Regions from separate parts of the Pseudoduganella albidiflava genome, predicted to be linked through region 1. Evidence: predicted binding sites of a transcription regulator. Region 1 holds the regulator's gene; the other holds the start of a gene.
The links. Region 1 encodes FNR, which switches genes on or off when oxygen is low (the NO sensors DNR and NnrR bind a similar motif). Its sites were predicted from a motif close to TTGATNNNNATCAA; they were not measured.
Positions count from the first base shown of each region.

Region 2: the regulator FNR is predicted to act here: its motif matches at 2,238-2,251, upstream of EYF70_RS01640 (KamA family radical SAM protein).

Region 1 is NZ_CP036401.1:7,014,973-7,022,166, forward strand. Features, by position in the region: gene EYF70_RS29185 (response regulator) at 1-1,591, opposite strand, end outside; gene fnr (fumarate/nitrate reduction transcriptional regulator Fnr) at 1,774-2,532, shown strand; gene EYF70_RS29195 (FixH family protein) at 2,683-3,189, opposite strand; gene ccoG (cytochrome c oxidase accessory protein CcoG) at 3,200-4,585, opposite strand; gene ccoP (cytochrome-c oxidase, cbb3-type subunit III) at 4,617-5,543, opposite strand; gene EYF70_RS29210 (cbb3-type cytochrome oxidase subunit 3) at 5,536-5,712, opposite strand; gene ccoO (cytochrome-c oxidase, cbb3-type subunit II) at 5,717-6,343, opposite strand; gene ccoN (cytochrome-c oxidase, cbb3-type subunit I) at 6,355-7,194, opposite strand, start outside.
Region 2 is NZ_CP036401.1:380,351-387,544, forward strand. Features, by position in the region: gene EYF70_RS01630 (methyl-accepting chemotaxis protein) at 1-1,655, opposite strand, end outside; gene EYF70_RS01635 (cache domain-containing protein) at 1,761-2,222, opposite strand; gene EYF70_RS01640 (KamA family radical SAM protein) at 2,417-3,811, shown strand; gene EYF70_RS01645 (MFS transporter) at 3,877-5,160, shown strand; gene EYF70_RS01650 (fumarylacetoacetate hydrolase family protein) at 5,214-6,059, shown strand; gene EYF70_RS01655 (aspartate aminotransferase family protein) at 6,060-7,194, opposite strand, start outside.

The sequences.
Region 1 (7,194 bases):
TCACCTCGACCACGACCTCGCCGTGCGCGGTGAACTTGATCGCGTTGCCGGCCAGGTTCACCAGTACCTGTTGCAGCCGCAGCGCATCGCCCCGCAGCAGCCGCGGCACTTCTGGGTCGACCACGATGGCCAGCTCCAGTTCCTTTTCGCCGGCGTTCATCGTCATCGTCGTGGCCAGGGTGCTCATCGATTCGTCCAGGTCGAATTCGACGGGCGACAATTCCATCCGCTGCGCCTCGATCTTGGAAAAATCCAGCACGTCGTTCAGGATGCCCAGCAGCGAATCGCCGGCGGTGCGGATCATGTGCAGGTACTTGCGCTGCTGCGGCGCCAGGTCGGTGTTCTGCAGCAGTTGCGCCATGCCCAGCACGGCATTCATCGGCGTGCGGATCTCGTGGCTCATGTTGGCGACGAAATCGCTCTTGGCGCGGTTGGCCGCCTCGGCCCGGTCGCGTGCCCGTTCCAGCTCGGCGGCGCGGGTTTCCAGCTCGGCCATCAGGTCGCGGGCGTGGGCGTCGGCCGCCTCGCGTTCGCGCATCAGGTCGTTGAAGGCCCCGGTCAGCTCGCCGATCTCGTCGCGCGACGTGACCGGCAGCGGGGCGAAGTGCCCCGGCGTGCCGCGCAAGGTGCCGATCGCATCGCGCAGCCGCATCAGCGGCGACATCAGCCGCAGCGTGATAAAGGTGATGACGGCCGCGGTGACGAGCGAAGCCAGCGTGCCCCACAGCGCAAGCCGCACCAGCAGGTCGTCGAACGGCTCGAACGCTTCCTCGGCAGGCAGGTTGGCGATCAGGATCCATGGGACGGTCTTCAGGCGCTTGTAGCTGAGCAGCGCGCGCACGCCGCGGCCGTCGGTGCTGATCGTGGTGCCTTCGAACCCTCCGCGGATCGCCAGCACGGTGGCGGCATAGCCTTCCTGGCCGCGTGGCTTCAGCAGGCGGGCAGGGTCCGGGTGCACCACGTAGACCGATGGTTCGTAGCCGGTGACGATGTAGTAGTAACCGGTGCGGCCCACCTTGGCCGTGCGCAGGTGGCCCAGCAGGTTGTTCTTGTACAGGCGCAGCACGCCGATCAGCACGCAGGCCACCTCGCCTTCCTCGCTGAGCACGGGGGCGACCATCTGCACGACAGGTTGCCGGTTCGCCCTGCCGATCACCGGTTCCGCGATCAGGGGCGCCTTTTCCTGCATGACCCGCTGGAAGTACGCGCGGTCCGTGACGCTGACGCCGGGGCGGCCCGGCAGCGCGGGGATATCGGCCACGATGGTGCCGGCCGGGCTGACGACGATGATGTCATCGAACAGGCGAAGGACGGCGCGGTAGTCGTAGTGGGCACGCAGCGCGGGCGGATCGGCGCAGATGTCGCCGGGCTGCCAGCGTGCCGATTCGGCAACGATGTCACGCAGCAGCGTCATCTTTTCATCCACCTCGAGCGCGGTGCGCGCGATCAGCGCATCCTGCTGGGCAAACAGCACGCGCGTGAAATCCTCCTGCATGCGCCGGGCCTGCAGCACGGTGACCAGCGCGATCATCACGATGCACGTGACGGTCGTCGCCAGCGCGACTTTCGCTTTGATACCAAGCGGACGCATTGTCTCCCCCGCCCCGATGTTGTCGGGACACTATGCGCCGCTTCCCCGCTGGCGCACTGTGCGGAAGGGCACGCAAGCTGCAAGTTGCGCGGTTGCCCGGACAGCGGGATCGAGGCGGGATCGAGGCGGGATCAAGTACACTGGAGGTCAACCGACAATGGACGATGACATCGGACCCGACAATGATGCATGAGCTGCCATCCCTGACCCTGCCCGGCGCCACGATCGAGATCCTCAAGGCACGCTGCTCGACCTGCAGCATGCACCAGCTGTGCCTGCCGATGGGGCTGGACATGGGCGACATGGACAAGCTGGACAAGATCATCGGCCGCCGCCGCAAGGTGCAGAAGGGCGAGAACCTGTTCCGTATCGGCGAGCCGTTCACGAACCTGTACGCGATCCGGCTCGGCCATTTCAAGACTTACCAGATCAACGCCAACGGCGAAGAACAGGTGACGGGCTTCCAGATGGGCGGCGAACTGCTGGGCATGGACGCCATCAGCACCGACAGGCACTATTGCAGCGCGCTGGCGCTGGAAGACAGCGAGGTCTGCGAGATCCCCTTCGCCAGCCTGGAACAGCTGCTGGTGGACATGCCCACGCTGCTGCGCCACTTCCACCGCATGATGAGCCAGGAAATCACGCGCGAGCAAAGCGTGATGCTATTGCTGGGCAATATGCAGGCGACACAGCGCTTCGCCGCCTTCCTCGTCAACCTGGCTTCGCGCTACGAGGCGCGCGGCTACTCGAGCACCGAGTTCCAGCTGCGCATGTCGCGCGAGGATATCGGCAACTACCTGGGGCTGACGATCGAGAGCATCAGCCGGCTGCTGAACAAGTTCAAGAAGCAGGGCTTGCTGATGGTGGCGAACCGGGAGGTCAAGGTGCTCGACCTGCCCCGGCTGAAGGCAATCACGGCGGGGACCGAGACCTGCGCGTGATGCCGCTTAGATAAGCCCACCCCAAGTGCAAATGCCGGGGTCAGACCCCACGGGTCTGACCCCAGTCCTTCGCCTTTGGGGTGAATGCATGCGCTTCCACCGGTATTCGCCGGCCAACCGATGCAGCTTGATGCAGCAGCGGCGCCTGCTTTATTCCGAAGCCGCCAGCGTCAATTCACGCTCCACCGGCCACTGCCACTGCCCCTCCAGGCGCCAGGTGCGCCGCTCGTCTTCCACCAGCACGGTCCAGCGGCTGCGTTCGAGCAGCGGCAGCGGCACGGCGAAGCTGCCGCCGGCATCGGGCCGCACCAGGAGCCGCAAGTCCTTCTCCGGCTGGGTGGCGTGCGCCAGGTGCACGTGCAAGGGCCCGGGCAGCGGCGCGCTGGCCGATAGCCGGCCGTGCAATACCCCGTGCGCGGCATCGTAGCGCAGGGCGGCGGCGGCATGCAGCGCGGCGGCGGTGCGGTCGCGCCGCAAATCCTGGTTGATCGCCTTGCCCCGCTTGTAATAGTCGCCCACCACCAGCGCGTCCTGCTGCGCGAAGGCCAGCCAGCCGGTATAGAAGCCGGCCACCAGCACGGCGGCCGGGCCGGCCATCAGGAGCCAAGGCCAGCGCTCGCGGTACCAGGGCGTGGCGGACATCGTCATCGCTTGCATGGTCATCTCCTCAGCGCGGCACGATGAAGACCGCGGGTTCTTCGACGGCCAGGCGCGCATCGTCCAGCGCCGTCAGCGTGAATGTGATCGGGTTCGAGCCGGTCTTGCCCGCGCCCCGCAGTGCCTCCCCTGGCACGCGCACCCGCACCGGCACGGCGCGCGTTTCGGTGGCGGCCAGTGCCACCACGTCGTCCGTCGCCAGCGCCAGGCCGGGCAGCCCGGCGGCCGCGATCCGGTAGCGGTGCGGCTGCTCCGAGGTGTTCATGATCTGCAGCCGGTACACGTTCTCGATCGCGCCGCCGTCCACTTCGCGGCCCATCGAACCGCGGTCGCGGATCACGTCCATCTTCAGCGGCGTGCGGGTGGCCAGCGCGAAGCCGACCGCCAGCGTGATGGCCAGCAGCGCCGCGCCGTACGCCAGCACGCGCGGGCGCAGTGCCCGCTGGCGGATCTCTGCCGGCGCCAGGTTCGCCGTCATGGCCCGGTCGGTGCTGTAGCGAATCAGGCCGCGCGGCTGGCCGACCTTGTCCATTACGCTGTTACACGCGTCCACGCAGGCGGCGCAGCCGATGCATTCGTACTGCAGGCCGTTGCGGATGTCGATACCGGCCGGGCAGACCTGCACGCACATCGTGCAATCGATGCAGGCGCCGCCCGTGGCCTTCTTGCCGCGCGGTTCACCGCGCCCCGTGTCGTAGGTGATGATCAGCGTGTCGCGGTCGAACATCGCGCTCTGGAAGCGGGCGTACGGGCACATGTACTTGCACACCTGCTCGCGCAGCCAGCCCGCGTTGCCGTACGTGGCGAAGCCGTAGAACAGCACCCAGAACCATTCCCACGGCCCCAGCGCCAGCGTGGCGATTCCGGTGCCCAGTTCGCGCACCGGGGTGAAGTAGCCGACGAAGGTGAAGCCGGTCCACAGCGCCACGGCGCCCCAGGCGAGGTGCTTGGCGACGCGCTTGCCGAACTTGCGGGCGGACGGGCCTTGCCGGTCCAGCGCGATGCGGGCGGCGCGCGACCCTTCGATCCTGCGCTCGATCCACAGGAAGATCGAGGTATAGACCGTCTGCGGGCAGGCGAAGCCGCACCACACGCGGCCCGCCACCGCCGTCACCAGGAACAGCCCCCAGGCGCAGATGATCAGCAGCGCCGCGAGGTAGATGAAATCCTGCGGCCACAGCACCAGGCCGAACAGGTAGAACTTGCGCGTGCCCAGGTCGAACAGCACGGCCTGGCGGCCGTTCCACACGAGCCATGGCGTGCCGTAGTAGGCCAGTTGCGTGAGCCACAGGCACAGCCAGCGCAGGCGCGCATAGCGGCCATCCGTTTCGCGCGGATGGATCGGCTGGCGCTTTTCATACATCCGGATCACCTGTTCCGGCACGGGGGCGTTCATGGCAGTCTCACTTCGTTTCATCTGGCTTGTTTCATCTCGTGTCGTTGGACAGGCCCCATACGTACGCCGACAGCACGTGCACCTTGCCTTCGCCGAGGAAGTCGCCGAAGGCGGGCATCGTGTTGTCGCGGCCCTTGCGGATGGTTTCCATGATCGTGTCGGCGCTGCCGCCGTACAGCCAGGTCTTGTCGGCCAGGTTCGGCGCGCCGAGCGCCTGGTTGCCGGTACCACCGGCGCCATGGCAGGCCAGGCAGGCGGTGAACTTGCCCTTGCCGAACACGCTCTTGATCGGATCGGCCGCGTTGCTGCCGGAAAGGCTCAGCACATAATGCGCGACGTTCTCGACATCCTTGTCGGAACCGATGGCCACGCCCATCGGCGGCATCACGCCATGGCGGCCCTGCATGATGGTCTGCTTGATCGCCTCGGGCGCGCCACCGTGCAGCCAGTCCCTGTCCGCCAGGTTCGGAAAGCCCTTGTTGCCGCGCGCATCCGAGCCGTGGCACTGCGCGCAGTAGGTGAGGAACAGCCGCTCGCCCATCGCGCGCGCCTGCGGATCGGCCGCCACCGCCTTCAGGTCTTGCCGGCGGTACTTGTCGAACAGCGGGCCATAGGCCTCGTCGGCTTTCGCCAGTTCCTGCTGGTACTGGCCGGCCGAGCGCCATCCCAGCTTGCCGGCGTAGGTGCCCAGGCCGGGGTACAGGAACAGGTAGGCGGCGCCGAACACGATCGTCAGGTAGAACAGCCACATCCACCAGCGCGGCATCGGCGTGTTCAGTTCCGTCAGGTCGTCGTCCCAGACGTGACCTGTCGTTCCGACCCCCTTGCCCGCGGCCGCATCCGCGGCGGACACCTTGTGCACGGACTGCGTGTACAGCAGCACGCCGCAGCCCAGGATACCCAGCACCGTCAGCACGGCGATGTACAGGTTCCAGAATTCGCTGGTGAAATCAGACATCGCGCTTCTCCTCGTGCCGCACTTCTTCCATGAACGGTAACTGCGCGGCCTGCGCGAAATCCTGTTGCTTGCGGGTGGACCAGGCCCACGCGCAGATGCCGGCGAAGGTGATGAACGAGACCACCGTCATCACACTGCTGGCGCTGTCGAAAATGTGTTCGATGCTCATGGCGTCAGTTCCTTGATTTGATCAGCGTGCCGAGGCCCTGCAGGTAGGCGATCAGCGCGTCTTCTTCCGTCTTGTCCGCCAGTTCGGCGGGTGCGGCCGCGATTTCGGCCTCCGTGTAGCCGTCGCCCAGGCGCTGCAGCGCGCGCAGCTTCGGCACGATGTCCTGCGGGACCAGCCTTGTTTCGGCCAGCCATGGATAGCCGGGCATGTTCGATTCCGGCACCACGTCGCGCGGGTTGCGCAGGTGGGTGCGGTGCCATTCGTCGCTGTAGCGGGTGCCCACCCGGGCCAGGTCGGGGCCGGTGCGCTTCGAGCCCCACTGGAACGGGCGGTCGAACACGAACTCGCCGGCCACCGAGTAGTGGCCATAGCGTTCGGTCTCGGCGCGGAACGGGCGCACCATCTGCGAATGGCAGGCATAGCAGCCTTCGCGCACGTAAATGTCGCGGCCCGCCAGGCGCAACGGCGAATAGTGCGTGAGGCCGGCCACGGGTTCGGTGGTCGATTTCTGGAAGAACAGCGGCACGATCTCGACGGCGCCGCCGACCGATACCACCAGCGTCACCAGCGCGATCAGCAGCCAGGGATTCTTTTCGATCCACTCGTGGGAGAATTTCGTTGAAGATGTCATGTTGTTTTTCCTCAGGCGGCTTTCAGTTGCGGGATGGCGGCCACCGGCACCTCGCGGCCGCGCAGCGTCATCCACGTGTTCCAGGCCATGATCACCATGCCGGCCAGGTACAGCGTGCCGCCGGCGAAACGCACCACGTAGTACGGGTAGGTGGCTTTCACGCTTTCGACGAAGGTATAGGTGAGCGTGCCGTCCGGGTTCACGGCGCGCCACATCAGGCCCTGCATCACGCCGGCGATCCACATCGCGGCGATGTACAGCACCACGCCGATGGTGGCTACCCAGAAGTGCACGTCCACCAGGCTGGTGCTGTACATCTTCGTCCGACCGGCCAGGCGCGGCAGCAGGTAGTAGATCGAGCCCATCGTGATGAAGCCCACCCAGCCCAGCGCGCCGCCATGCACGTGGGCGATGCCCCAGTCGGTGTAGTGGGACAGCGAGTTGATGGTCTTGATCGACATCATCGGGCCCTCGAAGGTGGCCATGCCGTAGAACGACAGCGAGACGATCATGAACTTCAGGATCGGGTCGGTGCGCAGCTTGTGCCATGCGCCGGACAGGGTCATGATCCCGTTGATCATGCCGCCCCACGAAGGCGCCAGCAGGATCAGCGAGAACACCATGCCCAGCGACTGCGTCCAGTCGGGCAGCGCCGTGTAGTGCAGGTGGTGCGGGCCGGCCCACATGTAGGTGAAGATCAGTGCCCAGAAGTGCACGATCGACAGCCGGTACGAGTACACCGGGCGCCCGGCCTGCTTCGGGATAAAGTAGTACACCATGCCCAGGTAGCCGGCGGTGAGGATGAAGCCCACCGCGTTATGGCCGTACCACCACTGGATCATCGCATCCTG
Region 2 (7,194 bases), 800 kb from region 1:
CTGCCGTGCACCGGCGCCTGCAGCCGCAGCCCGCGCATCGCGCTGTCCGTCGCCCGGCGTTCGTCATCACGGGCGCTCGCGGGGAGCGCGCGGGCCGGCTGATCGCGTACCGCATCCAGTTCGAATACGTTCACCGCGCGCGACAGGCTGACCGCCTGTTCCTGCAGGCTTTCGGCGGCGGCGGCGGCCTGTTCGACCAGGGCCGCGTTCTGCTGCGTGACGTCGTCGATCTGGCCGACCGCCTGGTTGACTTCGGCGATGCCCTGCGCCTGTTCCGCGCTGGCCGCGCTGATGCGGCCGATGATGTGGTTCACCTGCTGCACCGATGACACGATATCGCCCATGCTGCGGCCGGCCAGGCTGACGGACGCGGCGCCGTCGTCGATCGTGGAGACCGACCTGGCGATCAGTTCCTTGATTTCCTTGGCCGCCGCCGCCGAGCGGGCCGCCAGCGTGCGCACCTCGCTGGCCACCACGGCGAAGCCGCGCCCCTGCTCGCCTGCCCGGGCCGCCTCCACGGCGGCATTCAGCGCCAGGATATTGGTCTGGAACGAGATGCTGTCGATCACGCCGGTGATTTCCACGATCTTGCGCGAGCTGGAGCGGATCGATTCCATCGTCGTCACGGCCTGCGACACGGCATCGCCGCCTTTTTCCGCCATCGAGGTGGCGGTGGCCGCCAGCCGGCACGCTTCGCGGGCATTCTCGGCGTTCTGGCGTACGGCCGTCGTCAGGCTGGCCATCGCGCTGGCCGTTTCCTCCAGCGAGCCGGCCTGCTGCTCGGTTCGGCTGGACAGGTCCAGGTTGCCCACCGCGATTTCATGGGAAGCGGTATCGATCGACTGCACCGCGCCGCGGATCGTGCGCAAGGTCTGGTTCAGGTTGGCGATGCTCTGGTCCAGCACGCGCGCCGTTTCCGCGATCTCGTCGCGGCCGGCATTCGGCTTGGCGGTGGTGAGCCGGCCCGCGGCCAGGCTGCGCACCACGTCGGCGATCGAGCGGATATCGCGCAGCAGCGCGGTGCGCACCAGCATCGATACCAGCAATGACAGCGCTACCGACAGCACGCACAAGGCCGCCATCGCGATGCCCAGCTGGCGGAACTCCGCCTTGGCCGCCGCGTGCGCCGTTTCCGACAGCGATTTTTCCAGCGCCGCCAGCCGCTGCAGGTCTTCTTCGAGCAGCACGAACTGGCGCTCCGCCTTCTGCATCGCATTGGTGGCGATCGACTGGTCCATCTGGGCCATCTCGATGGTTTCCAGCACACCCTTGCGATAGGCGATCAGCGCCTGGCTGGAGGCGTCGACCAGCTTGCGCTCCTCGGCGTCGGACACGCGCGCCAGCTGTACCAGCTGCTGTTCGATGCTGCGGTGGCGGGAGTGGATGCGGTCCGTCAGCTCGTCCAGCCGCGTTTTCGCGAAGCTGCCGTTGACCCATGCCAGCAACTGGTAGATGTTGGCATGGGCGAACTTGGCTTCGCCGGCGATGTCCGCCGTGGCCTTCAGGCGCGCGGCGCGCACCTGCACCAGGTTTTCCAGCGATGCGTTCTGGCGCACCATGCCGATCCAGGCGCAGGCCGTGATGGCCACCAGCAAGATCAGCACGACGCTGGGCGCCAGCAACAGTTTGGGACCGATTCGTAATTTGTTCAACATGACTGCTCCCGCCAGGGATGATGGATGAATGAAGCTTGGATGAGTGAAGCTTGGATCAATGAGGTAAAGAAAGGATGCGTGGCGCGCGACCGGTGGGCGGCGTCTTTATTTCTTGTAGATGCCGGCTTCCAGCACCACGTCGCCGACGCGCAGGATGTACGTCGTCTTCGGTTCGATCTTGCCGCTGACCGGGTTCTTGTACATGTAGTCGACCCAGCCCTTGCCGTCCTTGGCGGCCAGCTGGATGATCTCGCGGCGATACACCTTGCCGCTGGCGTCCGGCACGTCGGTCAGGTTCTTGCCGACGATCGACGGGTTGATCGGATGGGCGATCACAATGCCCGTGTTGATGTCGCGCATGTCCACATACAGCTCGCCCTGCACGAATTCCGGGTCCTTGGCGGCCAGCTTCTTCATCAGCGCTTCCTTGCCGTTGGCCTTCATGAATGCGGCGCCGCGTTCGGCCATGGCGATCGCATCCTTCTCGGTCGGCTGGGCGGCGAAGACGAAGGCGCTGACACTGGCAAATGCGAGGTAGGCCATGCTGCGGATCAGTACTTGTTTCATGGGGAGCTCCCGTGGTTGGTCAAGGTCAAACCATTGTGCGCCGATGCTGCCGGCGAGAAATTGCGCTAGCGCAAGGTGTCAGAAAACGCGACGAAAATTTTCCGTGCGGATATTGATTTACTGCAACATGATCAGTTGGGGCATGTCTACGATGTGGATTCCCTTAACCCGGAGCAACCAACGGAGCATCCACAATGACGACCGATTTCGCCCCGCAAAAATTCAAGCCGTACACCCGCCAGAGCATCCGCCAGGCCCGCCAGTGGCAATGGCTGCCGCCGGACCAGCAGGAAGCCGTGCAGGTGGTCTCGCACGTGCTGCCGTTCCGCACCAACGAATATGTGATGGAGAACCTGATCGACTGGGCCAACGTCCCGGACGATCCCATCTACCGCCTGGTGTTCCCGCACCGCGACATGCTGCCGGTGGACGAGTACCGCCAGCTGCGCGACCTGGTGATGGTGAAGCAGGACGATGCCGCGATCGCCGCGCTGGTCCACAAGATCCGCATGCGCATGAACCCGCACCCGGCCGGCCAGATGACGCACAACGTGCCGCGCGTGAACGACCACGTGCTGAAGGGCCTGCAGCACAAGTACAAGGAAACCGTGCTGTTCTTCCCCAGCGCGGGCCAGACCTGCCATGCCTACTGCACGTTCTGCTTCCGCTGGCCGCAGTTCGTGGGCATGGACGACATGAAGTTCGATGCCCGGGAAACCACGGAGCTGGTGTCGTACCTGAAGGCGCACGAGGAAGTGACGGATGTGCTGATCACCGGCGGCGACCCGATGGTCATGAATACCCGCTCGCTGGCCGAATTCATCGAGCCGCTGCTGGCGCCGGACATGGCGCATATCCAGAACATCCGCATCGGCACGAAATCCGTGGCGTACTGGCCACAGCGCTTCGTCACCGACAGGGATGCGGACGACCTGCTGCGCCTGTTCGAGAAGGTGGTCGCAAGCGGCAAGAACCTGGCGATCATGGGGCACTACAACCACGCCGTGGAACTGCGCCAGGACATCGCCCAGAAAGCCGTCAAGCGCATCGTCGGCACCGGCGCCACGCTGCGCATGCAGGGCCCGCTGATCCGCCACATCAACGAAGATCCGCACAGCTGGGCCGAACTGTGGCGCACCGGCGTGCGCCTGGGCGCGATCCCGTACTACATGTTCGTGGAGCGCGACACCGGGCCGAGCGAATACTTCCAGTTGCCGCTGGCGCGCGCGCACGAGATCTTCCAGCAGGCTTACCAGATGGTGTCCGGCCTGGCGCGCACGGTGCGCGGCCCGTCGATGAGCGCCTTCCCCGGCAAGGTGGCGATCGATGGCGTGGTGACCATCAACGGCGAAAAGCTGTTCGCGCTGCAGTTCCTGCAGGCGCGCAATCCGGACTGGGTGAAGAAGCCCTTCTTCGCCAAGTACGACGAGAACGCCACCTGGCTCGATCACCTGAAGCCCGCCTTCGGCAAGGAGAAATTCTTCTTCGAGACCGACGACGCGCCGCAGGCGCTGCACGTGCCGCCGCAGCGCAAGGTGATCCCGATCACCAGCGCGCGCTCGTGCACCTCGCAGGGCAACGCCGCCTGACCATGGCCGCACCCGCGTCCGTATCCTCGCCTGTCCTCCATCCTGCGCCCACCTGCACGGCGCCGATGGCCCGCATACCTGGCGGGCGGCTGTCCGGGCCGGCCATGCTGTGTCTCGCGCTCCTGCCTTTCGCGCTGGGGCATTACCTGTCCTGCCTGTTGCGCACGGTGAACGCGGTGCTGGCGCCGCAACTGGTGGACACGGCGGCGCTGACGCCGGGCGACCTGGGGCTGCTCACCAGCGCCTATTTCCTGGCGTTCGCGCTGGCCCAGTTGCCGGTCGGGGTCGCGCTGGACCGCTTCGGGCCGCGCCGGGTGCAGGTGCCGATGCTGCTGCTGGCCGCCGCGGGCACGTTCGCCTTCGCGTCCGGCACGGGCTTCGCGCAGCTGCTGGCCGCGCGCACGGTGATGGGGCTCGGCCTGGCCGGCTGCTTCATGGCCGCGGTGAAGGCGATCGCCATGTGGGTCGCGCCGGAACGCATGCCGTCGGTGCAGGGCTACCTGATCGCCGCCGGTGGCCTGGGCGCGGCCTCGTCCACGCTGCCCGTCACCCTGTTCCTGCAGCACGCGGACTGGCGCGCGCTGTTCGTCGTGCTGGCGCTGTGCTGCGTGGGCGTGGCGCTGCTGGTGCTGCTGCTGGCGCCCGCGCAGCCGGCCGCGCCGCGACAGGCCTTCGGCATGGCGGACCTCGCCGAGGTATTCCGCCACCCGGCATTCCGCGAGACAGCGTCGCTGGTGCTGGTGCCGCACGCGGTGTTCTTCGGCATCCAGGGCTTGTGGATCGGGCGCTGGCTGACGGACGCGGGGCGGTGCTCCGAACAGGACGTGGCATGGCTGCTGTCCATCGGCATGGCCGCCGTGATCTTCGGCGCGATCGCGGTGGGCACGGTGACCGAATGGGCGGGCCGGCGCGGCGCCGAACCGATCACGGTGGCCGGCATCGGCGTCGCGCTGTTCGTCGCGGTGCAGTGCGGCTTCGTGGTGGCCTGGCAGCCCGCGGCTTCGCCTGCTTCGTTTTCCTACTGTGCGATGCTGTCCGTGCTGTTCGCCCTCGTGGGCACCGTCACCGGCATCGAATATACGATCGTCGCGCGGGCGCTGCCGCCGGCACTCGCGGGACGTGCCGCGACGTGCCTGAACCTGTTGATCTTCACCGGTGCCTTCCTCGTGCAGGCGGGCTTCGGCCTGGTCGTCGACCTGTGGCCGCCGGACGCCGCGCAACGCTATCCGGCCGCCGCCTACCGGGCCGCGTTCCTGCTGCTGGTGATGCTGCAATTGCCAGGCATCGTCCGCTTCTTCCGGCGCCGGCGCAGGCCGCTTCTCGCGAACCCTGTAGAATCTCCGCTTTGACCGGAAGCGCAGGCTCCTGGCCCGCTTTCGCCGCATCATGTGTAGGAGAGAAAATGAAACTGGTTCGTTATGGGCGCGTCGGCAAGGAAAAGCCGGGCCTGATCGATGATGAAGGCAGGCTGCGCGACCTGTCTGGCGTGATCGGCGACCTCGCCGGCGCCAATCTGTCGGACAAGGTATTGAAGAAGATCGCCAAGGTCCCGCACGACACGCTGCCGCTGGTGCGCGGTAATCCGCGCTTCGGCGTGCCGGTGGGGAAGGTGGGCAAGTTCATCGGCATCGGCCTCAATTACGCGGACCACGCGGCCGAATCGAACTTGCCGGTGCCGAAGGAACCGATCGTGTTCATGAAGGCGATCACCAGCCTGTCCGGCCCGGACGATCCGGTGATGCTGCCCAAGGGCTCGAAGAAGACGGACTGGGAAGTGGAACTGGGCGTCGTCATCGGCACCCGCGCGCGCCATGTCAGCGAAGCCGATGCCGAGAAATACGTGGCCGGCTACTGCGTGGTGAACGATGTCTCCGAGCGCGAGTTCCAGCTCGAACGGGGCGGCCAGTGGGACAAGGGCAAGGGCTGCGACACGTTCGGCCCGGTCGGCCCGTGGCTCGTCACGCGCGATGAAGTATGGGACGTCAACGACCTCGACCTGTACCTGGAAGTGAACGGCAAGCGCATGCAGACGGGGAACACGTCGACGATGATCTTCAAGGTGCCGCAGATCGTTTCGTACCTGTCGCAGTTCATGACGCTGGAACCGGGCGACATCATCGCCACCGGCACGCCGCCCGGCGTGGGCATGGCGCGCAAGCGCTTCCTGAAGAAGGGCGACCTGCTGCGGCTCGGCATCGCCGGGCTGGGCGAGCAGCAGCAGGATGTGATCGGGTTCCAGCAGTTCTGATCAAGCCGGCCGGATCGCCGCCAGGGCCCGGCCCAGCGCATCCGACAGGCGGTTGACGATCTGCGCCAGGTCCGCCTCGGTGGCGATGAAGGGCGGCGCCAGCAGGATATGGTCGCCGCGCCTGCCGTCGGCCGTGCCGCCCATCGGGTACACCATCAGCCCGCAGTCCATCGCCTGCTCCTTCACCGCCGCGAACAGCTTCAGGTCCGGGTCGAACGGGCGCTTCGTTTCGCGGTCCTGCACCAGTTCCAGCCCCACCAGCAAGCCGCGGCCGCGAATGTCGCCCACGTGCGGATGCGTACCGAAGGCGTCGCGCAGCATGCGCCGCAGCGTGGTGCCACGCACGGTGGCCGCGCCCAGCAGGCAGTCGCGCTTGATGATCTTCTGCACGGCCAGCGCGGCGGCCGCCGCCACCGGGTGGGCGTTGTACGTGTGCCCGTGCTGGAAGACGCCGCTGCCGCCGCGCAGCCGTTCCACCACGTGGTCGCGCGCCAGCACGGCGCCGATCGGCTGGTAGCCGGCGGCCAGGCCCTTGCCGAGCGCGACCAGGTCCGGTACCACACCATCCTGCTCGATGGCGTACAGCGTGCCGGTACGGCCCATGCCGCACATGACTTCGTCGGCGATGAACAGGATGCCGTACTTGTCGCACAGCGCGCGCACGCCCTTGAAGTAGCCGGGCGTGGGCGGCACGGCGCCCAGCGTGGCGCCCACCACGGGTTCGGCGCAGAAACCGATGATGCTGTGCGGGCCCACCTCGAGGATGGCCTGTTCCAGCTCGGCGAGCAGGCCGGCGGTGTATTCGGCGACTTCCTGCCCGGCCGGCCGATAGCGGTATTCATGGCATGGCGACACGCGCGCCACGTCCATCAGCAGCGGTTCGAACTGCCTGCGGCGCGCCTCGTTGCCGCCCAGTGCCAGCGCGCCCAGCGTATTGCCGTGATAGCTTTGCTGGCGGGCGATGAAGATGCGGCGTTCGTGTTCGCCATTCTCGACGAAGTACTGGCGCGCCATCTTCAGCGCCGATTCCACCGCCTCGGAACCGCCGGACACCAGGTACACGTTGTTCAGGTCGCCCGGTGCATCGGTGGCCAGGCGCTGCGCCAGTTCCTCGGCCACGTCGGTGGTGAAGAAG